One region of the Aliivibrio wodanis genome, then DNA from elsewhere that is predicted to be linked to it. Evidence: predicted binding sites of a transcription regulator. Region 1 holds the regulator's gene; each other region holds the start of a gene.

Evidence for each region. Region 1 encodes CRP, which controls carbon source genes, mostly activating them, when cyclic AMP is high. Its sites were predicted from a motif close to TGTGANNNNNNTCACA; they were not measured.
Region 2: a site for CRP is predicted at 2,203-2,218, ahead of deoD (purine-nucleoside phosphorylase). Genes of this name have one in related genera too.
Region 3: a site for CRP is predicted at 1,264-1,279, ahead of udp (uridine phosphorylase). Genes of this name have one in related genera too.
Region 4: a site for CRP is predicted at 4,934-4,949, ahead of queE (7-carboxy-7-deazaguanine synthase QueE). Genes of this name have one in related genera too.

What each region holds. Positions count from the first base shown of each region.
Region 1 covers NZ_JBREXA010000002.1:1,996,038-2,004,039, reverse strand. Annotated here, with positions in the region: gene ACU5DF_RS17105 (aspartate aminotransferase family protein) at 1-1,116, shown strand, start outside; gene astA (arginine N-succinyltransferase) at 1,277-2,293, shown strand; gene astD (succinylglutamate-semialdehyde dehydrogenase) at 2,306-3,763, shown strand; gene ACU5DF_RS17090 (DUF1338 domain-containing protein) at 3,776-4,570, shown strand; gene crp (cAMP-activated global transcriptional regulator CRP) at 4,642-5,274, opposite strand; gene ACU5DF_RS17080 (OsmC family protein) at 5,520-5,918, shown strand; gene hslU (ATP-dependent protease ATPase subunit HslU) at 6,003-7,337, opposite strand; gene hslV (ATP-dependent protease subunit HslV) at 7,360-7,884, opposite strand.
Region 2 covers NZ_JBREXA010000001.1:643,126-651,127, reverse strand. Annotated here, with positions in the region: gene ACU5DF_RS03170 (transposase) at 1-1,328, opposite strand, end outside; gene deoD (purine-nucleoside phosphorylase) at 1,383-2,093, opposite strand; gene ACU5DF_RS03160 (mechanosensitive ion channel family protein) at 2,397-3,470, opposite strand; gene ACU5DF_RS03155 (cytochrome b/b6 domain-containing protein) at 3,488-4,138, opposite strand; gene ACU5DF_RS03150 (c-type cytochrome) at 4,153-4,608, opposite strand; gene ACU5DF_RS03145 (NUDIX hydrolase) at 4,830-5,357, shown strand; gene ACU5DF_RS03140 (DUF3820 family protein) at 5,347-5,568, shown strand; gene ACU5DF_RS03135 (hypothetical protein) at 5,667-5,993, opposite strand; gene pyrC (dihydroorotase) at 6,428-7,456, opposite strand; gene ACU5DF_RS03125 (alternative ribosome-rescue factor A) at 7,652-7,852, shown strand; tRNA gene ACU5DF_RS03120 (tRNA-Gly) at 7,991-8,002, shown strand, end outside.
Region 3 covers NZ_JBREXA010000002.1:521,591-529,592, reverse strand. Annotated here, with positions in the region: gene ACU5DF_RS10330 (DUF1887 family protein) at 1-82, shown strand, start outside; gene udp (uridine phosphorylase) at 414-1,172, opposite strand; gene ACU5DF_RS10320 (hypothetical protein) at 1,492-2,223, opposite strand; gene ACU5DF_RS10315 (zinc/cadmium/mercury/lead-transporting ATPase) at 2,581-4,899, opposite strand; gene ACU5DF_RS10310 (hypothetical protein) at 5,113-5,535, opposite strand; gene ACU5DF_RS10305 (IS1595-like element ISAwo1 family transposase) at 6,018-6,962, opposite strand; gene ACU5DF_RS10300 (CPBP family intramembrane glutamic endopeptidase) at 7,152-7,652, shown strand; partial or broken gene ACU5DF_RS10295 (ISL3 family transposase) at 7,823-8,002, opposite strand, start outside.
Region 4 covers NZ_JBREXA010000001.1:260,345-268,346, forward strand. Annotated here, with positions in the region: gene treC (alpha,alpha-phosphotrehalase) at 1-1,089, shown strand, start outside; partial or broken gene ACU5DF_RS01155 (IS3 family transposase) at 1,185-2,063, opposite strand; gene ACU5DF_RS01160 (helix-turn-helix domain-containing protein) at 2,027-2,533, opposite strand; gene pyk (pyruvate kinase) at 2,615-4,060, opposite strand; gene queE (7-carboxy-7-deazaguanine synthase QueE) at 4,166-4,846, opposite strand; gene mlc (sugar metabolism global transcriptional regulator Mlc) at 5,030-6,244, shown strand; gene ltaE (low-specificity L-threonine aldolase) at 6,353-7,363, opposite strand; gene ACU5DF_RS01185 (glycosyltransferase family 2 protein) at 7,519-8,002, shown strand, end outside.

The sequences.
Region 1 (8,002 bases):
CGTATATGGGATCAAGCAGGAAAAGAGTACATTGATTTTGCTGGCGGCATTGCCGTAAGTTGTTTGGGTCATTGTCACCCTGTGATGGTTAACGCGTTGCAAGAGCAGTCACAGAAGCTGTGGCATCTTAGTAATGTGATGACCAATGAACCAGCTATTCGTTTAGCGAAAAAATTAACTGAAGTGTCATTTGCTGAGAAAGTATTTTTTGCCAACTCTGGTGCAGAAGCGAATGAAGCAGCATTGAAGTTAGCTCGACGCTGGGCAGTTGATGTTCATGGTGCAGAGAAAAGTGAAATCATTGCCTTTAAACAAGGCTTTCACGGTCGAACTTTCTTTACGGTAACGGTTGGTGGTCAAGCGGCTTATTCTGATGGTTTTGGTCCTAAGCCGGGTGATGTTACTCATCTTGAATATAACAATCTTGCAGAGCTTGAAGCACACATGTCAGAAAAAACCTGTGCGATCATGATGGAGCCATTGCAAGGTGAAGGTGGACTGATTTCACCTACATCAGAATTTGTAGAAGGTGTAAGAGCGCTGTGTGATAAATACAACGCGCTACTTATTTTTGATGAAGTACAAACAGGTAATGGCCGTACTGGTGACTTTTATGCTTATCAAGGTTTAGGTGTTACACCTGATATTTTAAGTACAGCAAAATCATTAGGTGGCGGTTTCCCAATTGGTGCCATGCTAACCACGACAGAGCTTGCTCAGCACTTAAAAGTGGGTACTCATGGCTCTACTTATGGTGGAAATCCATTAGCGTGTGCAGTAGCTGAAGCTGTGATTGAAGAAGTATCAAAACCAGAAACGTTGGCTGGCGTAAAAGAGCGCGAGCAATGGTTCCGTGATGGACTCGAAGCACTTAATGCAAAATACGATATGTTTGCTGAAATCCGTGGTAAAGGTTTATTACTGGGTGCTGCATTAAATGAGGAATGGCAAGGACGTGCACGTGATGTACTTGTTGCAGCTGGAGAACAAGGATTAATGGTCTTGGTCGCAGGTGTCAATGTGGTTCGCTTTACTCCATCATTAGTTATTACAAAAGAAGAAGTTGAGTTAGGTTTTGAGCGTTTAGACAAGGCTCTCTCTTCTTTAAAAAAATAGATTTATATAGGAACTTTGGCAGCTCAGGGGTTTGAGTTGCCTTCTTTTTATTTATATAAATAAATTTACATTCTAAAGTGTTCACTCCAATAGATAGCCTTGAAGTTATATCTATTGGACTTAGCACAGCCAATGAAACATCGCATCGGAGGGAATATTGATGCTTGTTATTCGTCCTATCACTCAGGAAGATTATCCTGCGCTTCATCAATGTGCCGTAGAATCAGGTCATGGTTTTACTTCATTACCAGTTAACGAAGAGCAATTACGAAATAGAATTGACCACTCCATAGATAGCTTTGAAAAAGAAGTTCAATCGCCAGGTACAGAAGGCTACCTTATGGTGGGAGAAGACTCTGTAACGGGTGAAGTAACAGGTACAACAGGGATAGAAGCGGCGGTTGGCTTAGATTCTCCTTTCTATAATTATCACATCAGTAAAGTTGTGCATTTTTCTCGTAAATTGGATGTACATAATGTAGTTAAAGTTCTTACGTTTGGGAGTAATTACACTGGCAGTACTGAGATCTGTACGCTTTTCTTACGCCCTGAATTTAGAGAAGGCCTTAATGGTCGCTTGATGTCGAAAGCTCGATTTTTAATGATGGCAGAACACCCACATCGATTCTCTGACACAATTTTTGCTGAAATGCGCGGTGTCTCGGATGAAGAAGGTGAATCCCCATTTTGGAAATGGCTACAGAAACACTTTTTCTCTATCGATTTTACCGAAGCAGATTATTTAACAGGTATTGGTTACAAAGGCTTTATTGCCGACTTAATGCCGAAACTACCAATTTATGTCAGCTTACTAAGTAAGGAAGCGCAAGCAGTTATCGGTAAGGTACATGATAAGACCAAACCTGCGCTAAGACTATTAGAAACGGAAGGCTTTCGTTGCCGTGGTTACGTTGATATTTTTGATGCTGGCCCAACTGTCGAGTGTGATTTACGTAGCATTGAATCGGTGCGAAATTCATTTAAAGCAAAAGTAATTATTACGGAACATAACAGCTCGCAACAGTATTTAATCTCAAATACATCGTTTGAGAATTTCAGAGCAACAGCAACTACTGCCGCTTATGACAAGGCGACTGATACCGTTCATTTAACTCAAGAAGCAGCAACGGCTTTACAAGTTAATGTAGATGATTACGTACGATTATTAGCTCAATAGAGGACAAAGGATATGACACATTGGATTGCAGGGGATTGGGTTTCAGGTAATGGTGAAACGATACAATCAGTAAGCCCGTACAACAGTGAAGTGGTGTGGGAAGGTGATAGCGCAACCAAAGAGCAGGTTGAGTCAGCCGTTAGTGCGGCACGTCATGCCTTTATTGAGTGGAAAAAACAGCCTTTTGAAGCGCGCCAAGTGATTATTGAGCGTTTTGCCGAATTAGTAAAAGAGAATGCAGATCAGATAGCTGAAGTGATTGCGAAAGAAACCGGTAAGCCATTTTGGGAAACAAAAACTGAAGCAGGTGCGATGGTAGGTAAGATCGCAATTTCTATTCGTGCTTATCATGAAAGAACGCCTTATAAAGAGCGTGAAGCGGCGGGAAATAAAATAGTACTAAGACATCGTCCATTAGGTGTAATGGCTGTTTTTGGCCCGTACAACTTCCCTGGGCACCTTCCTAATGGTCATATTGTTCCAGCACTGCTTGCCGGTAACACTGTAGTGCTAAAACCATCAGAGCAGACGCCATGGACCAGTGAAGTGATTATGAAACTATGGCAACAAGCAGGTTTGCCAAATGGTGTGATTAATCTAGTACAAGGTGCTCGTGCAACAGGTGAAGCGCTAGCGGGAGCTAAAGGTATTGATGGCCTGTTATTTACCGGTAGTGCGAATACTGGACATATCTTACATCGCCAATTTTCAGGAGACACAGGGAAAATGCTGGCTCTAGAAATGGGCGGTAATAATCCGATGGTTATTTCAAAAGATTTTGGTGATCAAGAAGCGGCAGTTTACACCATTATTCAATCGGCATTTATTAGTGCAGGTCAACGTTGTACGTGTGCTCGTCGCTTGTATGTTCCTATTGGAAAAGCAGGCGATGAATTGTTAGCTCGCCTTGTTGAAGTAGCAAAAAGCATCGTTGTTGACCAACCGTTTGCTGATAATACTCCGTTTATGGGCTCGCAAATATCAGTCGCAGCGGCAGAATTTATTCTAAACGCTCAGAAGAATTTACAAGACTTGGGTGGAGAGCCTTTGCTTGAAGCTAAAAGTTTAGGTCATGCCTTTGTTTCTCCAGGTATTATCGATGCCACTAATGTTGCTGAATTACCGGATGAAGAATACTTTGGGCCATTATTACAAGTGGTGCGTTATGAGACATTAGAAGAAGCCGTAGAGCTTGCTAATGATACTCGTTATGGATTATCGGCAGGTCTTGTTTCAACTGATGACAGTGAGTGGGAATATTTTGTAGAGCATATTCGTGCTGGTATTGTAAATCGTAACCGTCAACTGACTGGAGCAAGTGGTGACGCGCCATTTGGTGGTCCTGGTGCATCAGGAAACATGAAACCAAGTGCGTATTACGCTGCTGATTATTGTGCATACCCAATGGCATCAATGGAAGGCGATATGTGTGAAATTCCAGCTCAACTCTCTCCGGGTTTAACTCTATAAGAGGCGATAAACATGAATAATGTAAACTCTTTATTTTCGTCATTGTGGCAAGATTATATTGCGCGCTTATCCCCATCTGCTGGGAAGGTACATCAATTATTGTCTAATAACGATGAACTGATTAACGATCATATTGCGCTACGTACGTTTAATTTACCTAAAGTCGGGCTACAGACTCTCGCTGCGCCATTTTTAGCAATAGGCTATAAAGCGTGTGAGACTTATGACTTTGAAGCTAAAAAACTGAAAGCGCAGCATTTTGAGCACCCAGATCCTAATGCACCACTCGTTTTTATTAGTGAATTATTAGTAGAAGAGTTATCAGCTGAAACACAGGACATTATTCATGGTTTGGTTGAACAGGTGCCAGCACACTATTTTGCCACCAGTGATTTTCTTTCTTCTGGTAGGCCTTGGACATTAAGTTTCGAAGACTATCAAGTATTAGCAAAAGAAAGTGAATACGCTTCTTGGTTAGCGGCTCATGGTTATGGCGCTAATCACTTTACGGTTTACGTCAATCAGCTTGAAGAGTTTGCTGAAGTGGTTGATGTGAACCAACACTTACGTGATGCAGGTTTTGCAATGAACGAAGTGGGTGGTGAAGTGAAAGGATCTCCAGAGGTTTACTTAGAACAGTCATCAACAATGGCGGATAAAGTGAAAGTGAATTTTACTGAGGGTGAGTTTGAAATTCCTGGTGGATTTTATGAGTTTGCTAAGCGATATACGTTACCAAATGGGAAAATATATACGGGATTTGTTGCTGCCTCTGCTGACAAGATTTTTGAAAGTACAAATAGTTAGGCTTTGAGTTTTGAGCATAAAAAAACGCAGCTCAAGGGCTGCGTTTTTATTTGTTTAAGGTAAGCGTTAAATTAACGAGTACCGTAAACTACAATTGTTTTACCGTGTGCAGAGATCAAGTTTTGCTCTTCAAGCATCTTCAAGATACGGCCAACAGTTTCACGTGAACAACCTACAATTTGACCGATCTCTTGACGAGTGATCTTAATTTGCATGCCATCTGGGTGAGTCATCGCATCAGGTTGTTTAGCAAGGTTTAGTAGCGTTTGTGCGATACGGCCAGTAACGTCTAAGAATGCTAAATCACCTACCTTTTGGCTAGTGATTTGTAGACGAGTTGCCATTTGCGCTGAAAGACGCATCAAGATATCTGGATTAACCTGGATAAGTTGACGGAATTTCTTGAATGAAATTTCAGCTACTTCACAAGGGCTTTTTGCACGAACCCATGCTGAACGTTCTTGACCTTCTTCAAACAAGCCAAGCTCACCAATGAAGTCACCTTGGTTAAGGTAAGAAAGGATCATCTCCTTTCCTTCTTCATCTTTAATCAGTACAGCAACAGAACCTTTTACGATGTAGTAAAGCGTTTCTGCTTTTTCACCAGCGTGGATAAGTGTGCTTTTTGAAGGATATTTATGGATATGACAGTGAGACAAAAACCATTCTAATGTTGGATCTGTCTGAGGTTTACCTAGAACCATACTTTATACTTCCTCTGCGTTTGCCAAGTAGGCGATATCCATTTTAAAATAACTGAGCCAAATATCAGTTTGGCCTATACAATATGGTTATCGGAACAAGGCTGCATGTTTGTTGAGATAATTGATAAAATCATACCTTGTTTCGCAATCGATTTCTTGACTTTGATCGTATGAAATGTGCGACAAAGGGCACACTTTCGTGAAATGGATCACGAGTTTTCCTTTTATGTAGTAAAGAGGCTTTTATGAACGCTGAAGTTAAATGGATTGAGGGATTTACTTTCTTAGGTCAATCTCAATCGGGCCATTCTGTTGTTATGGATGGAAATGGCGGAGAAAAAGCACCAAGCCCAATGGAAATGCTTTTAATGGCTGCTGGAGGTTGCAGTTCGGTTGATGTTGTTGCAGGGTTAAAATCAGAAAATCAAGCTGTCACTGGTTGTGTAGCAAAACTGTCAAGCGGGCGCCGTGAGGTTGCCCCAAAGCTGTTTACTTATATTAATATTCATTTTGAAGTAAGTGGTGAGAGCCTTGACCCTAAGATTGTTGAGCAAGTAACAGCAGATTCATTACAGAAATATTGTTCAGTATGTTTGATGCTAGGTGAAGGCATTGAAATGACTCATTCTTGGGATATTGTTTAGTTGTTAGCTTCGTTAATATCAAAAAGCCTCACACATTTATTATGAGTGAGGCTTATTTTATTTTTACTGTTTGTTTATCAAAAATTACAGAATAAAGCGGCTTAGATCTTCATTTGTAATTAATTCACCTAAGCGAGATGTTACATAAGCAGCATCAACGATTAAGCTTTCGCCATTCTTTTCTGATGCATCATAAGAAATCTCTTCCATTAGACGCTCCATCACAGTATGCAGACGACGAGCACCAATGTTTTCTGTGCTTTCATTTACTTTAAATGCTGACTCAGCAATGCTATCAATCCCATCAACAGTAAATTCAATATTTACATTTTCTGTTGCGAGTAAGGCAATGTATTGTTCAGTTAATGATGCATTTGGTTCAGTTAAGATACGTTTGAAGTCATTGGCAGTTAGGGCCTCAAGTTCAACTCGGATCGGTAAACGACCTTGTAGCTCAGGGATCAAATCAGATGGTTTTGCCATTTGGAAAGCGCCTGATGTGATAAATAGCATATGGTCTGTTTTAACCATTCCGTGTTTAGTACTCACTGTACTGCCTTCCACTAATGGAAGTAGGTCACGCTGTACGCCCTCACGAGAAACATCACCTGATTGTGAATTTGAACCTTTACAGATCTTATCAATTTCATCAATGAAAACAATGCCGTGGTTTTCAACATTAAAGATAGCTTGCTCTTTAAGTTCTTCTGGGTTGACTAGTTTAGCGCCTTCTTCTTCAGTTAGAGCTTTAAGCGCATCTTTAATTTTCATTTTACGCTTTTTAGTCGTTTCACCACCAGATAGATTTTGGAACATGCCTTGAAGTTGGTTTGTCATCTCTTCCATGCCAGGAGGAGCCATGATCTCAACACCAACTTGAGGTGCAGCTACATCTACTTCAATTTCTTTATCATCTAGTTTTCCTTCACGTAATTTTTTACGGAAAGATTGGCGAGTACCAGAATCATTATCACTTTCTTCATTCTTACCCCATGCATCACGAGCTGGAGGTAATAAAATATCTAAAACACGGTCTTCAGCTTGTTCTTCAGCGCGGAATTTTACTTTTTCTACCGCTTGTTGGTGCGTCATTTTGATCGCAACATCAGTCAAATCACGAATTATGCTTTCAACTTCTTTACCAACATAGCCCACTTCTGTGAACTTAGTTGCCTCTACTTTAATGAAAGGTGCGTTAGCCAGTTTTGCTAAACGGCGAGCGATTTCTGTTTTACCAACACCTGTTGGACCGATCATTAAAATATTTTTTGGGGTAACTTCTGCGCGCAACTCAGCATCGAGCTGCATACGACGCCAGCGGTTACGTAGTGCGATTGCCACTGAGCGTTTTGCTTTATCTTGACCAATAATATGGCTATCTAGTTCGTGTACAATTTCACGAGGGGTCATCTCAGACATGGGTATTCCTTATTATTTGTCGTTAAACGTTCAGTTCTTCAACGGTATGGTTATGGTTAGTGTAGACGTCAATATCGCCAGCAATAGTAAGAGCTTTTGTAGCAATATCACGTGCATCTAAATCGGTATTTTCTAGTAATGCTGTCGCTGCAGAGCGAGCAAAGTAACCACCAGAACCGATAGTTAATAGATCATTATCGGCATTAATTAAATCACCAGTACCACTAATGATTAGAGATGTCGTTTTGTCTGCCACAATAAGCATTGCTTCAAGACGACGAAGAGCACGATCACTACGCCACTCTTTTGCTAATTCAACTGCAGCTTTAGTTAAATTGCCTTGATGCATTTCCAGTTTACGTTCACATAGGTCGAACAGAATAAAGGCATCGGCTGTGCTGCCAGCGAAACCAACAAGAACTGAATCATTATATAATCGACGTACTTTCTTTACGTTGCCCTTTGCGATCATATCGCCTTGAGATGCTTGGCCATCGCCAGCCACCACTACTTTGCCTTCACGGCGTACAGAAACAATTGTAGTCACGAGTAAAACCTCTTATTCGATGAGATAACGTAGAAACGATTACTTTCATCTTTCATGATTATTACTACTGTAATGGGGGGAGGGTTCTTGATTTTCAAGACGCCTAGGTAGAAAAAAG
Region 2 (8,002 bases), on a different contig from region 1:
AGTTTTCGTCTTGGCTCGTCAACTAAACTAGTAAATTGCGTATAAAAGCGATTTTGATATTCTTGGGCTTTAGTCGCTGAGGCGCGTTTCAACCAATATATTTCATTTTTCTCAGCATCATTAAGATGACAGATCCCTTTATGCAGTCCATTTACTTCAGTAAAAGCCCAGCGATCACGCCACCAACCCACTAAATGAATGTCTATTTTTTCACCGCTTTGTTCGGTTGGAAACATAGGATCTTGAGTTACGTATAATAAGTCAATGCTGTTATCTTTAATGCGCTGTAAGAAAACCGACATTGCAGCAGAGCGCAACATTGGTTCTTGAGGCATATAAATTTCAATAGAATCACAATGTGAAAACGCTTGTTGTATTTCTAAAAAATGTGCATATGAAGTATAAGGAGGTCGGATCAATGCCCCTTTTGATGGATAATTTAGAGTGACATAATTGCCTAGTGGATCTTCAACATTTGCTCGTGCCAAAATCTCTTGATATTTATTATCCACTCGCTTGAAAATAGATTGTTCAGTTTCTACAGGCTGTGAATTTGCCTCACTAATAAATGAATTAGATAGAAACTGTGCATTATCATAGAAGGGGTCATGATCTAGTTGTATACCTGGGGTATCACATTCCGAATAATTAATATGTTGAGCAATCACATAGCCAGAGTTCATTTCTGCTGTGGTATACCAGAAAACCCCATTATTACTGAGTGGCTGTAATGAGGTTGCATTGGAAGCAAGTTGAATTTCTGTTCTATCGTGTTGAAGTCGAGTATCAAATAATGACATATGACGACGGCAACGATTTGCGATTTGATTAATATGATCGTAAAAGGTTTTAGGATTTATATGTAGACGACGGCAAATTTCACGTACCGAGTATCCGGTAAATAAAAAACCTAAAATCTTTTGCTGAATAAGACTTTTTTGGTTTTCACCAGACCATTTATCGACAAAAGTTGATGCACAAGCTTTGCAACGATAACGCTGACGATCACCACTGTAACCGAAGGCATGATAAAGCTCTCGATGTGTTAAGACATCTAGGCCAAAATGGTCACAAGTTGAATTATTACAAGAAGGTAATGAGTGTGATTGAACCGTACGCTGACGAGAAAGTTCATTTAACACTTCACTATTGTTGATTAAGGGAGGAAAAGCACCACATTTCCGGCAAACTAATGCAGGTCGCTTAGGGTTAGTGCGTTGAACTAAATAATGTTGTTCATCGCTATTACCAAAATTGTCACACGCCAATGTTTTACAAAAATTGAGTTGTAACCCTTTAGCAGCCAACGGCAGTTTTTCAGTCGGCACTTAACACCCCTTATAGATTTGAATCGCCAGTAATAAATACTGGCGTAAACTTAATTACAGTTTAATTGCTGTCTCTAGAGCAACAGTCATCATTTCATTGAATGATTTTTGACGATCTTCAGAGCTTAATTTCTCGCCACGTTTAATGTGGTCAGAAACAGTTAGAATAGTTAGAGCTTTTGCGCCTAAATCAGCAGCAACACCATAGATACCTGCAGCTTCCATATCAACGCCAAGGATGCCTAATTTTTCCATTTTATCGAAAAGGTCAGCTTCTGGAGAGTAGAAAAGGTCAGCTGAGAATACGTTACCCACTTTTACAGGTACGTTTAATTCACGAGCTTGGCTTACTGCTGTTTCTAGTAGGCCAAAATCAGCAATCGCAGCGAAATCATGGTTATTAAAACGGATACGGTTAACTTTAGAGTCAGTAGATGCACCCATGCCAATAACAACGTCCATTAGCTTAACGTCATCATGTACAGCACCACAGCTACCTACACGGATAACATTTTTAACGCCGTATTCAGCAATTAGTTCATGAACATAGATACAACAAGATGGGATACCCATACCGTGACCCATAACTGAAACTTTTTTACCTTTGTAAGTACCGGTGTAACCAAACATGTTACGAACATCACATACTTGTTTTACGTCTTCTAAGAAGTTTTCTGCGATGAATTTAGCGCGTAATGGGTCGCCTGGCATTAGAACTGTTTCTGCGAAATCACCAGCTTGTGCATTAATGTGTGGGGTAGCCATAATAAGGTCTCCGGTATAAACAAATTAAAATATAAATTCAGTATAACTAAATGTGTTGAACGTTCTTGTTCGATATGTAGCTATTCTAAGCTTATATTTTAAGGAGTCATGAGATTTATGTCACATTTTACCGCAGATTGTTGATTATTTTTATTATTGATAACTAATATTGTTGAAACTGAATGAGCAATCGCAACCTTTAGGTGACTTCGTTTAAAAACAGGGCAAAATAGAGGCAAGAAAAATAAAAAAAGCACCACACAAGAAGTATGGTGCCTTTAATAGGGTTTATTTATTGAATTTTTAGTTAATCGGTAATTGTTCTACTTTCAATGTTTGGGTTGGGAATGCAATCTCAGCATCGTGTTGAGTAATAATATTCCCAATTTTTATCAATACATCTTGTTTTACATGATGGTATTCAATCCAATTGACTGTTTTAGTGAATGTATAAACTAATAAATCCAGTGATGAGGGGCCAAAACCATTAAAATTGACAATTAAAGTTTGATTAGAATCAATATCATTATGGGCAATTAACATCGCTTTGACGTCATCTACAATAAGCTCAATGCTATGAATATCTTTATAGCGTATACCAATATCTTCTTTAATGCGGCGATTTAGCATTCTTGAGGGATTTTCAACCACAATACTACTAAATACGGAATTCGGTACATAAAGAGGTCGCTTATCAAAAGTGCGAATGATGGTCATTCTCCAGCCAATAGATTCGACTGTTCCTTCTAAAGAGCGATCAGGAGAGCGTATCCAATCGCCGACTTTAAATGGGCGGTCAAAATAGATCATCATACCGCCGAAGAAATTGGACAATAAATCTTTAGCCGCCAGACCAACGACTAAGCCACCAACACCACCAAAAGTGAGCAATCCTGATAAACTTAATCCCATTCCTTGCATTAAAGAGAGGATACCTAGTGAGATAAAGATTAACCGGATAACTTTTCCTACCGCAAGGATAGTGGTTTCATCATATTTCGGATTGAGAAGTACTTGTTTCTCAACCAAAGTAGTTAAGCGTAACGCCGACCAAATAAAGCTCCAGACAAGAATAAATATCTGTAGGGTTATTATCCATGACGTACTTAAGTGAGTATGATTCGAGAGAATGATCTTTAAAGAGGTGCTGGCAGGCCATAACCAAATGACTAATGTGATAGGAGATGAGATTGCAGAAATAACGGCATCATCCCACGGTAATTTTGTTTTAGCTGCGATACGATGAAGACGAGTTACAATAAGTCGCCATGACAGCCAAAGAAAAGCACTAAATAAAGAGAGCACGATGACATTTTGTGCCCAATCGTGCTCTTTAAATTCCAATATTGAATTCCATATATCTAGGAAGAATGTCATTGAAAGGTCTCTAATTTCTAAAAAAGATAGCTTACCACTTCATTTGCCCAAAGGTAGTATATAAATAATGATATGACTGCAAAAATGCCCCATGCAATGATGACATGTTTCATTATTGGTGTTGTTCCCGTCAATTTAGCAACACCGGTTAACATCGGTGATAGTAAATTAATTCCTTTAAAACGGTAAAATAATACTGCTGCAATATGCAGTCCAATAAAGGCAAGAAGAACATTAAAGCTTTGATGATGTATGCTTGTTAATAGGCTGCTGGTTTCATAGCTTACTAAAGAGGCTAGTGGCCCTTCAGAGAGGATATCATCATTACTGAATAGCCCAGTGAGTAACTGAAATGTGAGTAAGGAAAATAATCCTAGCACCATATACCCACCAGCAGGGTTATGCCCGATGGAGTGTGAGACCTTACTATTTCTTATTGCGATTAAGTAATTGAACGCTTTTTTAGGTGTCGTTACAAAGTGAGAGAATTTAGCAGTCTCACTGCCGATGAAGCCCCATACAATTCGCGTTATTAAAAAGGCCATTAGAAGATAAGCAAATGAGAAATGCCATTCCATTAAGCCTTCTTCAGCGGTATACCAAAGAGAGCCAAGTAAGATCACTTGGCTCCAATGATAAACCCGGATAAAACTGTCCCAGATTTTCATTATTATCCTTTTAATTATTTAGCTTTGTAATCAGTATGGCAAGCTTTACAATTTTTCACTGTTTTTCCAAATGCTTTACGAATTGCGGCTTTATCACCTGTCTCAGAAACACTAGCTAAGTTAGCCGTGTCTTTTTGAAATTGAACAAAGTTTGCTTCAAAATCAGAAAAGTTTTTCCACACTTCAGGTAATGCGTTAGTTTTTCCTTTATCAGAACCTTCAACGGCAAATGCGTCTAATGGCATTAATGAGAGTTGAGATAGTTGCTCAGCACGCTTAGAAAATGTAGCCTCATTCCACTCTGTTTTTCCTTTTATCATTTCACCCATTTCACTGACATTTCCAGCGATCATAGTGAAAGCAGCTTGACGATATTTAATGGCTTTATTGGCTTCATTAAAAGTGTGCGCTAAAACTGATGTTGAAGCGAGAAGTGTTGAAGCGATAACCAGTGATTGAATTGCTTTCATATTGAGACTTCCTTGAATTGTAGTTATTTTCAATTGTAATTATTTTAGATAAGTATTATATGAAATGTTTAAGAAAAGAGGTAGTCAGCCGGAGCAATATTTACACATAATTTACATTTCAAAGAGGGGTGTTATAAAAAGCAGAGGGATTTGATTGCTGCATCTATGAGTAAATTGCGTATAATAGACAAGTTATTTTTCAAGTAGGTTTGTCAGTTTTTATGCGAATTTTAAATATTACAACGCATCCGGATCTAGAGCATCTAGATAATCAAAATATCCTTCAACGTAATGCAACCCGTGCAATTATCTTAAAAGGAGAGGATATCCTTCTCTTATATACAGAGCGTTACCATGATTATTCTTTACCAGGTGGTGGTATTGATGATGGTGAAGATGTAATTGCAGGTTTAGTTCGAGAGATTGAAGAAGAGACGGGCGCTAAAAATATTTCAAATATTGAGCCATTTGGCATCTATGAAGAGTTTCGCCCTTGGTACAAGCATGAATGTAATGTATTGCACATGATTTCGTATTGTTATACCTGTGATGCAGATAAAGAGCTTGGTGATACTAATTATGAAAGCTATGAGATCCGTAATGGTATGAAGCCAGTCTGGATAAATATCCATGAAGCAATAGCGCACAATGAAGATATTATTACTCATAGTGAGAAAAAAGGCATGAGTATAGAGCGTGAAACTTTCTTATTGCATTTGATCGTTAAAGAGCGGTTACATGTTCAATAAAGAGCAAATACTTAAGCTGACTCAGATGAAAATGCCATTTGGTAAATATGCTGGACGTGTTTTGATTGACCTTCCTGAAGAATATCTTTTATGGTTTGAACGTAAAGATGGTTTTCCAAAAGGAGAGTTGGGGGAGTTGATGGCATTATGTTTAGCAATGAAGATTGAAGGCTTAGACGAAGTAATTCGACCTTTAAAATATAAAATCTAGCTCAGCTAAACGGAGCTGTTATTTATTATACCAATACCAATGATTATCTAATTAATGGTATTGGTAATGCTTATCTATTTTAGTAGGAGGGCCTACTTCTACTTAAATTGAGACTCACCGACTTTTGCTCGTTTAAAATCATCGGTTAAATCTTCAGATGCTTCATTACGTAGATAGCTGAGTGCAGCACAGAAACTTTCTGATTCATAATAAATCTCACGAGAGCGATCAATGTGGCGTTCAGCAGTTCTACGAACTTGAGGTGTATTTTGAGAATTACTGTATCGTACTTGATTATCAAAGACTTCTTTGACGTACTTCTCTTTACAGATATCTTCATTTTCTGGTGTCGCAACGATATCAGCGACAGCATTTGATGAGATAAGTGCCACTAATAAGGCGTAAAAGTGTTTTTTTATCATCATGTTATAAACCTTATTTATTATGTAAGAACTTCATTTTACGTTTAGCGTATATTGAGTGCAATAGCTATTACCGTTAATTTGAATTTTTATAACAAATTGCTTGTAAATTATATATAGAATGCTATTCTATGTTTCGTAATGGTTCTCAGCTGCATGGATGCGCTAATTTAGAATTTTTTAATGCGGGCATTGATAGCCCGCTTTTTTTGAATCTACTTTTATCCTCTTGATTTTCCAGTTTTATTCCTAGATTTGATTATATCAATGCAACTAGTTATATGATCTATTTAACTAACCATAATGTATAGAGACTTATTGGAATTGATATTAGGTATTCAGCGATGTTATTCAATTTATACAAAAATGGGATGCTAATTTAGCATCCCATTTTTGTTTAATGTGTTATTTCACTAGTTACTTATTTCACTAGTTACTTATTTAACTAGCCATTCAATTGCTTCACCTGCTCGAATTGGAACTACAAAGTCGTTACCAAATGTCATCGTTTCAGGCGCGATCCACGCTTCTTTTACTAACGTGATTGTATCAGTGTTACGAGGAAGATTATAAAAATCTGGACCATTAAAGCTTGCAAATGCTTCTAGGTTTTCTAACTTGCCTTCATTCTCAAACACTTCTGCATACAACTCGATAGAAGCGTGCGCAGTGTAAGAACCAGCACAACCACAAGCGGCTTCTTTTTTGTCTTTAGCGTGAGGCGCTGAGTCAGTACCAATGAAGAATTTAGCATTACCACTTGTTGCCGCTTCAATTAACGCTTGTTGATGCGTATTACGCTTTAGAATTGGTAAACAGTAGAAGTGTGGCTTAATGCCGCCAACAAGCATGTGGTTACGGTTAAACAATAAGTGATGAGCTGTAATCGTTGCCGCAACGTTTGGGCCTGCATTTTTAACAAAATCCGCCGCATCTTTGGTTGTGATGTGCTCAAGAACGATTTTTAATTCAGGGAAATCATTAACGATAGGCGCTAACACGGTATCAAGGAAGGTCTTCTCACGGTCAAAAATATCAACGTCGTGAGTTGTTACTTCGCCGTGAATAAGCAATAACATGCCTTCTTCTTGCATGGTTTTTAAAATAGGGTAAACCTTACTTACATCACTAACACCAGAGTCAGAGTTAGTTGTTGCGCCCGCAGGATATAATTTTGCAGCAACGATATGACCTGTTGCTTTTGCTTTGCGGATCTCTTCTGATGTTGTTTTCTCTGTTAGGTACAAAGACATGATAGGAGAGAAGGTATCAGAGTGGTTTTTAGCTTGAATGCGGTCACGATAACTAAGGGCTAACTCAGTCGTTGTTACTGGTGGAACTAGGTTTGGCATAATTAATGCGCGGCCATTGTAACGGCCTGAATCACGTACAGTGTCAGTTAATACGTCACCATCACGTAGATGTAAATGCCAATCATCAGGACGAGTAATTGTTAAAGTTGTCATTTGCTGCTCCCACCAGAAAAAGAAATAAGAGCCTAAGAATTTATTGAGTTAATCGTTTGCTTAGGCGAAAGGATTCTAAAGCAAAATGACTAAAACAAATAGGAGAAAGTAAAAATTAGTAACAAATTTGACTTAAAAGGTAAAAGAAAAGACAATGTGTGTGATATTTATACAGTAAGACGATAGCGAGAAGTTATGAAAAAAAGTAAAAAAGAAGTGTTACCTGTTTCTGAATATGAACACGGTAGAGGAAAAATTAAAGATAACGCCTTAAAAGCAATTGTTACTAGTCCATTATTTACAACAAGAGTAATGAAAGCTAAAAAAGGAAAGGGGAGCTTCGCTCGTAAAGAGAAATATAAAGGGTTTAAAGAGCCCTATTCAAAAGCAGCATAGGTTTTTGAATAGGGTTTTGTGATCTTTGTCTCTATTTTCTCGTCAATCGAACAAAAAACAATCGTTCAACTCATTGAAATGAAAAAAGAACTTTACCTCAGCGCTCAGTGTGGCATTATCTATCTCGTTCGACGATGTGCGTACATCGTA
Region 3 (8,002 bases), 1.5 Mb from region 1:
GCTCGCGATTATTGGTCCTGATGAGTTAGGTGAACTTAAAAAGCATCTTTTAAATTGGTTCTTAGCGGCTGGTGGTCATTAATCATCACCCGAATTACAATAATCGATAAATACTGAAATTGATCTAACAAGAGATAGAGGCCATTAATTTGGCCTTTTTATTGTTCATTATTTATACCATTGCCATTAATTAAATGGTCTATTTATTACGCAGGAAAACCACTTAAGAGCAAGGCAAAAATTCTGATAAGTAGTTATTCTACTTAAATAATTTTTAACGAAGCTATTATGTGATTTAACCAGTAATAATGACTAGAGAATTACTGGAATTGGTATTATAGACTTATTTAAACAAAAATGGCGCTGATTCATTACGAACCAGCGCCATTTTTATATCTGTTTATACTATTCTATTATAGAAGATTACGAGCAGCTTCAATTACAACTTTAATTGAACGTGCTTCTGTTTCTTTTAGTGTTGCGTGATCTGGAGTCTCTTTTTGTGTACGGTTGATAATTACACCCGCAACACAACCCGCACGTAGACCAGAGCTTGCACACATAGTTAATAACGTCGCAGATTCCATTTCAAAGTTAAGTACGCCCATATCTTGCCATTCTTGCATAGAACCTTGGAAACGCTTAACTACGCGACCTGAGAACGTATCATAACGCTCTTGACCTGGGTAGAAAGTATCACTTGATGCTGTAACACCTGTGTGTACATTAGCACCTTGATCAACAACTGCTTTACGCATTGCTGTTGCAACATCAAAGTCAGCAACTGCTGGGAATTCCATTGGAGCAAAGTGAAGACTTGCGCCATCTAAACGCACAGAACCTGTTGTTACAATCATATCACCAACATTTACATGCGGTTGAATTGCACCCGTAGTACCAACACGTAGGAAAGTACGAACACCAAGTTGAGCTAGCTCTTCAACTGCAATAGAAGTAGACGGACCACCAATACCTGTTGAACATACTACAATTTTCTTACCATCTAGTTCAGCCAGGTATACTGTGTATTCTCGGTGACTTGCTAGAAACTTAGGGTTTTCCATTTGCTCTGCGATTTTCTGAACACGTGCTGGATCACCAGGGATGATCGCCATTTCTGCACCTTGAAGATCTGCTTGTGTTACGCCTAAATGGAATACTGCTGCTGTCATGGTTAACTCCTTGCGATTGTAGGGTCGCGTTAATTTAAATAGTTATATTTGATTCGATGAAGTTACTTTACCCAATCGATTCATTAATTAGTGTGATTAGGATCTCGAAAGGAATGATGAAAAATTACAATATTGCACAGAAAAACGATTGGTATCACATAAAATATGTAAGCTGATTCATTTTCAATCAATTTTTTGGGTATCAGCCATAAAGTCTTGACTATTCATGTATAAAAAAAGAACACTAGATAGTATTAGTGTTCTTTTATTTATAAACTTTACTATTGATATATTACTTCACAATAAGCTGGCTTACTTGTTATTTATCAAAATCGAAGATATAACAATTTTTGCCATCTTTAAGTGATTCTATGTTTTCAGGACTAAATATAACAACACGATTCACATTGTTCGACGTACTTGGAATAGTACACGAGCTCAATACATTGCCCTTAAGTAAAATATCTAACTTATATTCCTCATTATGATCAACCGTAATTTGCCCCGACAGCTTCTTCGGTGACAATGACGATATTTTCTCTTTACCATCTAATTCAACAGATGTGGAATAAGTTGCATTCAGATCTCGATAATTAATAACTGTTAATGTTGATGTTGAGCTCGAGAATTTAGGCTTTTCAAAAACATCGAGGTCATAATCACCTGTATCATCTGGACCTATAGCAAATAAAATTTGATCATTCGCAATAGATAGCACTCTTTTTGACAAAATTTCATTATCATTTACATTTTTTAATGAGAATGTAAAAGTATAAGGTAATCTAATATCTTCTTCTGAAATCTGGAAGTAACCTGATTCATCTAAACCATATTCATGAATACTCGCAATAGATACTTCACTGTTATTCTCATATTTCAAGCCAATATTAATATCGTCATCAGCTAAACTTGACAGGTTCTCTATATTCGATAAGTTAAAGCTCTGAAAATCAAATCTATATTTTTCAAGATCCCCAGTATCTTCTTCAACTTCACAACCCGTTAATAAAAAACTAGCCATCAACGCGCTTAGAACGAACTTCTTATTCATTATGCAGTACCTTTTAAATTTTTCACTCATATATTATAAATCCCACTGAGCGAACTATATTACAATTAGGCTTATAATTCATTAGAACATAGGTAAATAAATCTCTCTAAACAGGTATTTTAGACAGAGAAACATATTTAAACTCAGCAGTTATCCTCTATTTAAGTAAAATAACTGACCATAATGAAAAGAATAAAATCTAAGTTATTTTAGAAAAATCAAAAACGAAGCTATTAAATACGGTTAATTTCGTGTGATTAGATAAAGACTGTTTATCACTTATGACTTTGTGCTCAAAAAGTAAAGCCAACAATATTTAGTTGGCTTTGAAGTTAATTAATTATTTAAATACTGTATTTACTGTGCTTTTTCTTTAAAACGTAATAGACGCAGTGCATTCAAGGTAACAAGTGCTGTCGCCCCACTATCTGCTAGAACTGCTACCCATAAACCGGTAATACCCAATAAACTGGTCACTAGGAATACCGCTTTTAAACCAAGTGCTAATGTAATGTTCTGACGAATATTACTCAATGTCGCTTTTGATAGGGCAACCATTGGTGCTAGCTCTTCTAAACGGTTATGAGTCAACGCGGCATCTGCGGTCTCAAGAGCAACGTCCGTTCCGCCTCCCATTGCGATACCAATAGAGGCCGTTTTCATTGCTGGCGCATCATTAATCCCATCACCGACCATTGCTGTTTTTGCATTAGCCGTTAATTTCTCAACATATTTCACTTTGTCTGAAGGTAATAGCCCTGCTTTGTAATCTATGTTTAGCTCTGTCGCAATCGCTTTAGCAGCACGTTCGTTATCACCCGTTAACATGATGGGTGTAATACCGAGTGCTATTAGCTTTTGTACAGCAATTTTTGCATCAGGACGTAATTCATCTCTCCACGCTAATAAACCAGAAATTTGATCATTCACTAGCACTAAAACAACCGTTTTTCCTTGCTCTTCTAGATACGCGATTTGGCTCTCGGCTTCAGAAGTAACTTCTCCATCAAATTGTTGAGGTGCATAAAGAGCAATTTGTTTTTCATCAACAATCCCTTTTATCCCTTTACCTACAACGGTTTCACGATCGTCTGCTTCAATAACAGTAAGGCCTTGTTCTTGCGCTTTGATTACAACAGCTCTTGCTAATGGGTGTGATGAGCCCATCTCTACTGCGGCTGATTGCAATAAAATACTGTGTTCAGTTTCAGTCTCAACAAGCACTCTAATATCAGTAAGTATCGGTTTACCTTGCGTTAATGTTCCCGTCTTATCAAATGCGATGTTTTGAATATGACCAAGCTCTTCTAATGCAGCTCCCCCTTTAATCAAAGCTCCACGTTTTGCCGCAGTTGCTAAACCAGAAGTAATCGCTGCTGGTGTTGATATCACTAACGCACAAGGACAAGCGATTAATAGCATCGCTAAACCACGGTAAATCCAAGTGTCCCATGACTGACCAAACATCAATGGCGGAATAATAATAACTAATAAAGAAAGCAGCATCATCGCAGGTGTGTACCAACGGCTGAACTTATCAAGGAAACGTTCTAACGGTGCTTTACGTGATTCAGCTTCCTCAATTAAGTGCAAAATACGGTCAATGGCATTTTCACCTTGTGCAGAGGTAATTTGAATTTCAATCACGCGATCATTCACAATTGATCCTGCCATTAATGGATCGTTAGCCTTTTTATCTACAGGAACTGACTCACCGGTTAATGCACTTTCATCAAAAGAGGCGAATTCAGAAAGTAAAATAGCATCTGCGGCTAAACGATCCCCTGGAGAAACTTGAACTTTATCTCCTACATTTAATTCTGATGCTGGTACTTCTTCTTTAGTGCCATCCGATTTAATACGAATTGCAGTATCAGGCACTAAATCCATTAACGCTTTTACACCACTTCTCGCCTTTGCCGACGCATAGCCTTCTAATTGTTCACCTAACATAAACAATAAGATAACCATGGCAGCTTCAACGGTTTCACCTAGATACACAGCACCAATTGCAGCTACTGTCATTAAGGTTTCGATTGAGAATGGCGATCCATTTATCGCTAAACGAATCGCTTTGCGTCCAATAGGAATTAATCCAAATAGACCCGCAACAGTAAAGGCGATTGCGCCTAACTCTTTATTTACTAAATTAATACCCGTTGCAATAACTAAAAAAGCAACCAAAGTTAATAATAATATATTCTTTTTCCAGAATGGCTTAATGTCACTCTCTGATGTGTTTTTTGCACCTATATCAGATAACGGAAAGCCTGTTGTCTTAGCCACGGTAATGATTTGTTCAAATACCGCTTCGTTCTTCACTCTTACCGTCAGTTTTTCGGTTGCAAAAATAACGTTAGCATCAATGACATCTGGAATAGCGAGTATGGCTTTTTTCAACTTAGCAGCACAGCTTGGACAGTCCATTTCGGCAATAAGCCAACTGCGAGATAATGAAGTGTTGTTTGACGCTATAGAGGAAACAACTAAGGGGTCTGAATCTCCAGGATCTGAGCCACAACATGAGTCAGCATCTGTTGCTTTATCAATACTGCTGCAACAATCTGAAACTGCAGTTTCTGCTTTGATTGCTGTGATTTTTGGTGTAGCACAGCAAGAGCTTGATGGATTATGCTTATGATCTTGGTTAGGTGTCGCTTTATGAGCTGTACACATGAGAGTATCCTTTCTGTTAGGTAATTTGTTTATCTACACTAACTATAAACCTTAGAGTTAACTCCAAGGTCAAGAAGAGTTTATATAATTAATAATTATCAAATACAGCTTATTGCCTTGAGTAAGGTACATTTGATGCAACATTACCTAAAGAGGTATAAAATAGTTAATTAATTATATTAAGAAGCAAAATACAGCTGAAATATAAACATTTTATACCCCTGCAAATCCAGAACCAACCTCTGAAATAATGACTCCGTTTTTAAAAATACATAGCAACGTCGTTTTATTACTTAGTTCTTCGACAAAACCATCATGTATATCTGTGCAGACACATTTCACCGTTCTTCTTAAGTGCTCAGGTATCGAATCAAGGACAGCAATCACAGTTAATGCGCCGTACTTATCTTTGGTGCTCACAATCGCAATGAAATATTGATGACCTTTACAGTTACTTATTTCATCAATGCCAATCGTGTGAATATTCGAATACTGCTCCCAGTCAACAGATTTATCTATACGTGACTTCATGATACTCACTAGTACGCGATAGCCAATTCGTTCTTTTTTGGATACGTCCTCTACCGTGCTATTAATGACACATCGCATCAAATAGTCCTCCAATCCTTTCGTCACCTTCCCACCTTTAGCGCACCAGTCATATTTTTCAGTTGTGGTTGGGTGATCATCGCAATGCTCACATTGATAATGAACCGGTCTGATTTTTAATAGGGCTTGAGTATCAAAAATTGAGGTATGCCTGATTTTAATTGGAGATGAGTACCCATAGCATTTTGTCGCGGGTTTTCCACATTTATGGCAGTCAGTTTGAGTTTGCGTACTTGTGACAGTAATTACTATTCGACGTTTTGAAATCAATACTACATTCTAACTCTTATGGTTACTGGATTCTACTCCAACAAGAAACGCAGAAGCCCCGAGCTTTATTTCTATATTTGAAATCTTATTTTTCATATAGGAAATAAATGAATGTGCTATATCACATTTGACGTGAATAGAATATGATTAATTATTAGCAATAAAAATTTACTGATATTTATGCTGAAGTATATGGATTAAATAGCTGTTATTGATATGTTACTTATAGATTTACCTGATTACCACCGAGACTCAGCTAGCTTAAGCAATCGCTCTGGCATCGGTGCAGTTTGAATACTTGAGTAAATAAGCTGATCAAGCATCTTTTCAAGATTGAAGCGCCTATTGAACTTAAAACAAAACTCTCCCAAATAACGAGGAAGGTGTTTCTTGTTTATTGCATGGTAAGTCCCATGCATTGAGTTTTTTACATTACTAATCATGGTGTTGACCCACTGAAAGTAGGGTAATTTAACGCAATCAGCTCCGCCACCTGTAACAATAGCATGGTGAAACACATCGGCTTTCTCAACGCCTTTAAAGCAAGCTAAACCATCAGAGATAACCAGTGATTTTGGCGTTAAATGCGCTTTTGCCCAACTTGTTAGTTCTTTGATTTTAAAGCCAGTCACAACACTAAATCGCATACTTATTGGATGTCCTTCGCCATTCATAGATACCGCCGCTACGAAAGGACGTTTTCCTTTTGCCCCTCTACCACGAGTGCCACGTTGAACGCCTCCCCAATAAACATCATCTAGTTGAATGTAACCATTCAATTGTGTTTCATCGTCTCGTTCCTTCATAGCTTGCATTAGTTTATGCTTCATACGCCATGCTGCGTTATAAGAAACCCCAAGCTGTCGAGAAAGCTCTAATGCTGAAATGCCATTCTTCTCTTGAGTGATGAGATAAATAGCTAAAAACCATATGTTTAATGGCAATTTTGACGCGGAAAACAAGGTTCCAGAAGTTAATGAGCCTTGGTAGTGGCACAGGTTACATTGGAAAAGCTGCCTTGATTTAAGTTCGCAGTATTTATTATGACCGCAATTATCACATCGATAACCAGCAGGCCATCGCATATCGAACAGTCGTTTACGGCATTGTTCTTCAGTACCTAACTGTGAAATAAACCCATGTATTGAAATACTTTTTTGAAATTGGACTTTATTTTTAGCCATGATAACCACCTCATTTTTCGCTTCACTTTAAGTGTAGTCTAATAAGCTGAATTTAAGTGGTAATCAGGTAGATTTATAGTTGATTTCATAATTTTTGGACTATTAAAATAAGCTTAAAGTTATATATTTTTCATGAGGCATTGTATATTTAGTTAGTACTAAATATGGAGATTTAATTTGATTAACCGGATGAATTTTTTAATTTACTCGACGTTAGAATTAAATAGGAAAAAGTTTTTTATTCGTGTTTACGGGTTAGCATTGCTATGGGCATTAATCTTTCTTTTTTTTGATTATTTCATTCTCAAGGATTTTGGTAATGTTCTTCTGGACACTAGTGATGATAAAATTGTTGCTGTATTGTTTTTTTTATTAATTGATGCTCCATTTACTGAAACTCTAATATTTCAATGTTTTATACAAGCGATCCTTCGTCACGCAAAAGGAAGCCCAACATTCTCAATAGTAGGTTCAGCTACTATATTTTCTTTGTGTCACCTAGGTAATTCTACGATAAACGCAATTATAGTATTGGCAACTGGACTTGCTCTAGCTTTAACATACGAATATGTACGGATGAGATATGGTAATATTTATGCTTGCCTTTCTGTCTTTATTTCTCATATGTTATGGAATATAAGTTCAGCGGTGGTTATGCCATTACTATTTATTATCTTTGACTTAAAATAAAACAAGATCTATATCAAATTAACACTAATTAATGCGTATACTCTGTGAGAGTGATGGGCACATAATGAAGTGGGCAACCGCATGAGTGGTTAACTTTTAACCTCCACGCAAAAACCTGCCGTTAAAAAATATGGATCTTCTACGTTTCTTGTTGGTCAAAATGCGAACATTTATACCCCTGCAAATCCCAGAACCAACCTCTGAAATAATGACTCCGTTTTAAAAAATCCATAGCAACGTCGTTTTATTACTTTAATTTTATTATTTAGTCCTTCGACAAAACCACTCGTATTTCGCGTCTTAAAATAATTAGCTATGTACCCTTTGTATTTTTTAGAGTCTTGATAAAG
Region 4 (8,002 bases), on a different contig from region 1:
GATGGTTTCCGTTTAGATGTAATTAACCTAATTTCAAAACAGCAAGAGTACCTAAATGACGATATTGGAGATGGACGTCGTTTTTATACCGATGGCCCAAAAGTACACCAATATTTACAAGAGATCAGCCAAGCTGTTTTCCAAAAATACGGTTCTGTTACGGTAGGTGAAATGTCTTCAACCACATTAGAACACTGTCAGCAATATTCAGCTCAAGATGGTAAAGAGTTATCGATGGTCTTTAATTTTCATCATCTTAAAGCAGATTATAAAGATGGTGATAAATGGACAAAGGCCCCGTTTGATTTTTTATCTCTAAAATCGATTTTTAATCATTGGCAAACAGGTTTAAATGGTAATGGTTGGGGAGCGCTGTTTTGGTGTAATCACGATCAGCCAAGGGTTGTAAGCCGTTTAGGAAACGATCAAGAGTACCGTGAATTATCGGCTAAAATGCTCGCATCTTCTGTTCATATGATGCAAGGAACACCGTATATTTATCAAGGTGAAGAGATTGGAATGACTAACCCTCATTACACTTCAATTGAACAATATCGTGATCTTGAAAGTACCAATATGTTCGATATTATGGTCAATCAAGATCAATCAGTTTCTGAATCTGAAATGCTAGAGATTTTAGACCAAAAATCTCGTGATAATTCTCGAACACCAATGCAATGGAATAGATCCGCAAATGCGGGTTTCTCGAAAGGATTGCCTTGGATTTCAGTTGCTGACAATTACAAAGAGATCAATGCGCAACAAGCGGTCGAAGATAAAAGTTCAGCCTTTTATTTTTATCAAAAACTAATTCAACTGCGTAAAAATATTGATGTGATCACTACTGGTAATTACAAAGATCTATTGCCAGAACATAATGAGTTGTTTTGTTATCAACGCGAAAACAAAACTCATCGTTTGATTGCTATTCATAATTACTATAAAAATGAAGTAGGGCTAAACCTTGATGTTGAGGGAAGAGACGCAGAATATATCTTGAGTAATTATGAAGATATGGAAGAAGAAAAGCCACAGTCTAATTTGGTTCTTAGACCTTATGAATGTCGAGTAATTCTTATTAAGAAATAATACCAATCTGAGTAAATATAAGAAGTAAAGCATATAAAAAAGCCTCGTAAATCAAATTGATTAATGAAGTGACCCCGTTAAGTTGGACATTTTAGTTAAGCGGCTTGTAAGGCCTGGTTTCGATATTCTATCGGAGTCAGGCCTTTTAGTTTTACCTTAATCCGCTTCGTATTGTAATACTCGATATATTCTTCGATCTTTTCTATTAACTCATCTGCATCCTTGAAGATGTATCCATGATACATTTCAGTTTTAAGTAAACCAAAGAAATTTTCAGCTACTGCATTATCTAAGCAGTTTCCTTTTCTAGACATACTTTGTTGAAGCCTATGCTTTACAAGTTCCTGTTGATAAGTCTTATGTCGATATTGCCAACCTTGATCACTGTGTAAAATTGGCTTCGAGCCCTTACTTAGTTTGCCTATTGCTTCTTTAAGCATATCCGTGACTAGCGGTAAACGTGCATTCTTTGTCACTTTATAAGCGATAACTTCTTGATTGAATAAATCAACCACTGGCGATAGGTAAACTTTTTGTCCGTTAACTTTAAATTCTGTTACATCGGTTACCCATTTCTCATCTGGTTTCGTAGCACTAAAATCCCTTTCAAGTACATTTGGGACTGATTTACCCACCTCTCCTCGATAAGAACGATATTTTTTGGGTCTTACTATAGATTTTAGGTTTAGTTGCGCCATCAGCCTTTGTACTGTTTTATGATTCAGCTCTACACCTTTTCTTCGCATAGCTAAATGGATCCGTCGATAGCCATAACGTCCTTTATGTTCATGGTAGATAGACTCAATCATCTCTAACTCATGCTCATAAGTATCAGGCCTTCTACTTATTTGAGCCTGATAATAGAAGACACTTTTTGCCAAACTGGTGATACGAAGTAAATATTTTAAAGGGTAATTAGCTTTGAGAGCTAAAACAATTAACGCTTTTTCTTTGTTTGTTGGCGTTTTTTCTGTTTCAGCTCTTCGAACTTTTTTAGAACAGCATTCTCTGTTCGTAAATAACTTAACTCTTCTCTTAGCTCTTCAATGGTCATTTCGTCATCTGATTTTTGTGTAGTATTGGATAATAATTTCATTGAAGGCCTTCCTATATTACTATTCTTGAGTCCCTTAAACCCCGCTTCATTATATGTTTTAAGCCAGACTGATAGCGTGCCAGGGGAGGATAAGTTTAATACTGCACTAGTGTGAGTGAGAGACCAACTGTTAGTCCACATTAATTTCAATGCTTGTAATTTTGTTTTGGCATTATCGGCATGTGTAGTTGGTAAAAATGAGTTTTTACCATGGATAGAAAATACTTGAGTCCAATATCGTATCTGACGAGCAGATATCGAATATTCTTTAGATAATTGAATTGATGTACGACTAACTAAGCACTGCTTAGCAATAATTAGTTTTAGCTCACGACTATATTTGGACATAAAAAAGACCCTCAGTAATTGGTTGTCCAATTATTGGGGGTCAGTTCATTAACGAGGCTTTTAGGTTTTAATGTTGATTAATTATTCAACAGTAATGATACGCATACAGTTTGTTGAACCAACGATATCCATTACATCACCTTGAGTGATAATTACTTGATCACCCGTAGATAATAAGCCTTTTTCTTTTAATGCATTGATAGCTGCATATGTTGATGGTAAGCCAGAATCAGCATTTTCATCAAAGAAAACAGGTGTTACACCACGGAAAAGAGCAGCACGGTTAAGTGTGCTTTCGTTACGTGATAAAGCAAAGATTGGTAAACCAGAGCTTAGACGTGACATCATTAGTGGAGTACGACCAGACTCTGTAAGAGTGATCATTGCTGTGATGCCTTCCATGTGGTTTGCTGCGTACATAGTAGACATTGCAATCGTTTCTTCAGGTGTTGTAAAACGACGGTCTAAACGGTGGTTAGATACGTTTACTGTTGGTACTTTTTCAGCACCAATACATACACTTGCCATTGATGTTACGGTTTCAACAGGGAAGTCACCAGCAGCCGTTTCAGCAGAAAGCATTACCGCATCCGAACCATCAAGTACGGCGTTAGCAACGTCCATAACTTCAGCACGAGTTGGCATTGGGCTTGTGATCATTGACTCCATCATTTGTGTTGCTGTAATAACCGTACGGTTAAGACTACGAGCACGACGGATAAGTTGCTTTTGAACACCAACTAGCTCAGGATCGCCAATTTCAACACCTAGGTCACCACGAGCAACCATAACCACATCAGAAGCTAGGATAATGTCATCCATTGCCTCTTCTGTTGCTACTGTTTCAGCACGTTCAACTTTAGCGACTAATTTAGCTTCAAGGCCAGCTTCACGAGCTAGACGACGAGCATAGTTCATGTCTTCGCCGTTACGTGGGAAAGAAACAGCTAGGTAATCTACTTTCATTGCAGCAGCAGTGATGATATCTGCTTTGTCTTTGTCAGTAAGTGCATCAGCAGAAAGACCGCCGCCTTGCTTGTTAATCCCTTTATTGTTTGATAACGGACCCGCAACCGTTACTTCAGTGTGAACTTTATTACCTTCAACAGAAGTTACTTTAAGTTGAACACGTCCATCATCAAGAAGTAAAACGTCACCAGTAACAACATCTTGTGGAAGTTCTTTATAATCTAGACCTACAGAGTCTTGATTGCCTTCGCCTTTAGGTAAATCGCTATCTAGTGTGAATTTATCCCCAATAGCTAATTGGATTTTACCGTCTTTGAAAGTAGAAACACGAATTTTTGGACCTTGAAGGTCACCAAGAATAGCAACGTGAGTTCCTAGCTTTGCCGCGATTTCACGTACTTGTTTAGTACGTTTAATGTGGTCTTCTGGGCTACCGTGTGAAAAGTTCATACGAACAACGTTTGCGCCAGCGGCAATAATTTTTTCTAGGTTATTATCACGATCAGTTGCAGGGCCAAGAGTGGTAACAATTTTTGTTCTACGTAGTCTGTTAGACATATTATCTCCGAAAAGGATGTAGTTGTGTTTATTTTGTGATCACGTAAACATATATCGAGAATGATGACAATTCCATGATTCAAACAAGGAAATTGTAAAAAACCATTACGCAATCGCTAAATACTTGTGCGTTTGTATAGAAAGTCGCCAATTATTTTTAATGCAGGTTTCAATACAAAGCTCAGTAGCACGTGGTTTTTGGCTAATTGGTTGTAATGCAATAGTGACATCATCTAAAAGTTTTACCCCATCAATCAATGATTCAAGTTGCTCTATATCTTTGGTTGTTCCTACTGGATGTTTGATTTCGTTTGCGCGCATTAAGGCTTCTTCTAAGACAGGAAGTTTGCCTTTCATATTGATTTTTGGGGAGACTGTCACCCATGTATTTTCTGAGGTTAAAATAGGGTAAGTACCACTGGTTTCTATTTGGCAGCGATAACCGTGTTCTTCTAATTCTTCAGTTAGCGCGGTGAGATCGTATATGCATGGCTCGCCACCAGTAATCACCATATGTTTAGCTGTATATCCTTGCTGTTTAAGCATTTCAATAATTTGGGCTGATGTAAGCTCTGTCCAACTTGGTGCATCTTCTGTTTTTGATAAAATAGTCGCTAAATCGGTTTGATCCGTTAATTCAACCTCCCAAGTTTGCTTTGTATCGCACCAAGAACAACCAACAGGGCAGCCTTGTAAGCGTAAAAATATAGAAGGAACACCCGTAAAAGTACCTTCACCTTGAATGGTTTCAAATAACTCATTAATCTTAAATGATGACGCTGACATAATTATTTTACTCAAATAAAAAACTACAAAGTTTTGTTGACGGAATTCGTGTTAAAGTCGCATTTTCAGTAAATATTTCATAATCTTCGTGATGGATATCACGTAGGTTAATACTCAAGCTTCACAATTTGTTCGCAAAGTAAAAAAATGAATTTTAACGTAATTTATATACTGGAGAGACACATGTACGTGGCACAACCCGGACACATTGATCATGTAAAACAAGTTAATGCTGGACGGGTTTATCAATTAATTGATCAACTTGGCCCTATCTCTCGAATCGACCTTTCTAAAAAAAGTAATTTGGCTCCCGCTAGTATAACTAAAATTACACGTGAGCTGCTTGATGCACACCTTATCAAAGAAATGCAAGTACAAGAAGTAAATAGTCGTGGTCGACCTGCAATTGGCTTAAAAGTTGATAATGAAGGTTGGCAGTTTTTATCTTTGCGCCTTGGGCGAGGTTATCTCACTATAGCTTTACATAGTTTAAGTGGTAAACAGCTTATTGAAGAAAGGCAAACCGTTTTAGAAATCGAGCAAGACGAATTATTAGTTAAATTATTGGCTGAGATCGAACTCTTTTTTCAAAAACATTCTCGGGTCTTGGGACGAATAACAAGTATCGCAATTTCATTACCAGGTTTAGTGATTTCATCAGAAGGTCTTGTTATTCAAATGCCGCATTATAATGTTGATAACTTACCACTTGGTTCTAAAATTTATGAAGCAACTGGGTTGCCTGTATTTGTAGGTAATGACACACGTAGTTGGGCATTAGCTGAGAAATTATTTGGTAATTCACAAGATTATGATAATTCAATCCTTGTCTCAATCCATCATGGCGTTGGGGCTGGTATAATTATGAATGGCGAAGTTCTTCAAGGGCGAACAGGCAATATTGGAGAAATGGGGCACATCAGAATTAATAAGTTGGGGGCTCGATGTCATTGTGGCAATTCTGGTTGCCTTGAAACGGTAGCTAGTGCTAAGTCCCTTAGAGAACAAGTTAAAAAACTCATAGATGATGGGCATCAAACTCTATTGAAAGATAAAGAAATCACCGTAGAAAATATTTGTATTGCCGCAAATGAGGGAGATGTGTTAGCAAAACAAGTTATTACTGAACTTGGGCACAATCTTGGAGAGGCGATTGCGATTATGGTGAATTTGTTTAATCCTGAGATTATTTTAATTGGTGGTGAAATCAACCTTTCAAAGGCAATTTTGTACCCAGTGATCATGGATGCGATTCAAAGTCAGGTATTGCCTTTGTATGCAAAAGATACTCAATTAGCTGAAAGTCGTTTCTATACACAAGCAACAATGCCAGGTGCCGCTTTAGTTAAGCAAGCTATGTACGATGGTTCTCTATTGATGAAGGTCATTGAAGGGTAAGACTAATTTGTTGCTTTGGTATAATTTAATATTTTAGTTTTATGATAAAAGAGCAGATTATTGAACTGCTCTTTTTTTCATCAGAATATTACATTGCAGGGCAGGGCTTTAATAAGCTGATAATTGCTTTAAAAAACCAATCAAAGTATCAATATCTTGTTTTGAAATGTCTTTGTGAGTAACAAAACGAATAGGGTTTCCAGCAGAAAGTAGAATATTTTTCTGTATTGCTTTCTGCTCAATATCCTTAATATTAATCTCAGAATCTAGTTTTGCAAAGACGATATTAGTTTGAATATGTTCAACATTGACAGAAAAACCATTCACTGTGTTAAGTTGCTCTGCTAGGTACTTTGCATTGTCATGATCAACTGCAAGTTGAGATACCTGTTCTGTTAAAGCAAGCTTACCAGCAGCAGCCAAAATACCCGCTTGACGCATACCACCACCGAGCATTTTTCTAATACGTCGTGCTTTTTTTATGAACTCTTTGCTTCCTAATAATAACGAACCAACTGGCGCGGACAATCCTTTAGATAAACAAATAGTCATGCTATCAAAATGCTGTGCAATCTCTTTAATGTCAACGTTTAAGGCAACTGAAGCGTTATATACTCGAGCCCCATCAAGATGAAGTTGTAGATTATGTTTATTAACAAATTCACGAGCTTCAGCTAAATAGCTAAGAGGGAGGACTTTACCATTAATAGTATTCTCTAAACTAAGTAGCTTTGTTCGTGCAAAATGGAAATCATCTGGTTTAATAGCAGCTTCAAGCTTCTTAAAACACAAGCTACCATCAGGCTTATTTTCAACGGGTTGAGGTTGAATTGACCCTAGAACGGCAGCACCACCTGCTTCGTATTTGTAATTATGCGCTTGCTGACCACATAAATATTCATCGCCGCGTTCACAATGTGCCATCAGCCCTAATAGATTTGCTTGAGTACCTGATGAGGTAAAAAGTGCAGCTTCAAAGTCGTGTCGTTCGGCAGCCCAGGCTTCTAATTCATTTACGGTTGGGTCGTCACCATAAACATCATCCCCAACCAGCGCTTGACTCATTGCATCTCGCATGGCTTGAGTGGGTCTGGTTACTGTATCTGAGCGAAAATCAATCATACTAATTCCTTGTTATTTTTGTTTGATATAGACAATAACATGACATCAACATATGTGAAAATAATGTCGACAACATCTTTTACACATAACTGACAGTATTATTACTAGGTCCTTGTTAAAAGAGCTTAACGATTATGCCAGCACTAACTTTAATAACAGAATCAAGTATTTCAGGTTCATCTCCAACCAAAGAGTCTTTTTCTGGAGAAGCTACATTGTCAATTATTATTCCTGTTTATAACGAGAGTGAATCAATTGCCGAGTGTCACTCAAGAGTATGCTCTGTACTAACAGCTCTGAATGAAACCTCCGAAATTATATATATTAATGACGGCAGTAATGATGATTCTTGGCAACAATTATTTACATTGCGTTCCCCTTCGTCAAATATCAGCATTGTTACGATTAATTTATCAAGAAACTTTGGCAAAGAAGCAGCAATGAGTGCAGGGTTAGTCGAAGCTAAAGGAGATGCCGTTATCTTGTTAGATGCAGATCTACAAGACCCACCTGAATTAATTCCAGAAATGTTAGTTGAGTGGCGTAAAGGCTATGATGTTGTTGATATGAAACGTAAAAGTCGTGATGGTGAAAGTTGGTTTAAAATCTTTACTGCCTCTTTGTTTTATAAAGTAA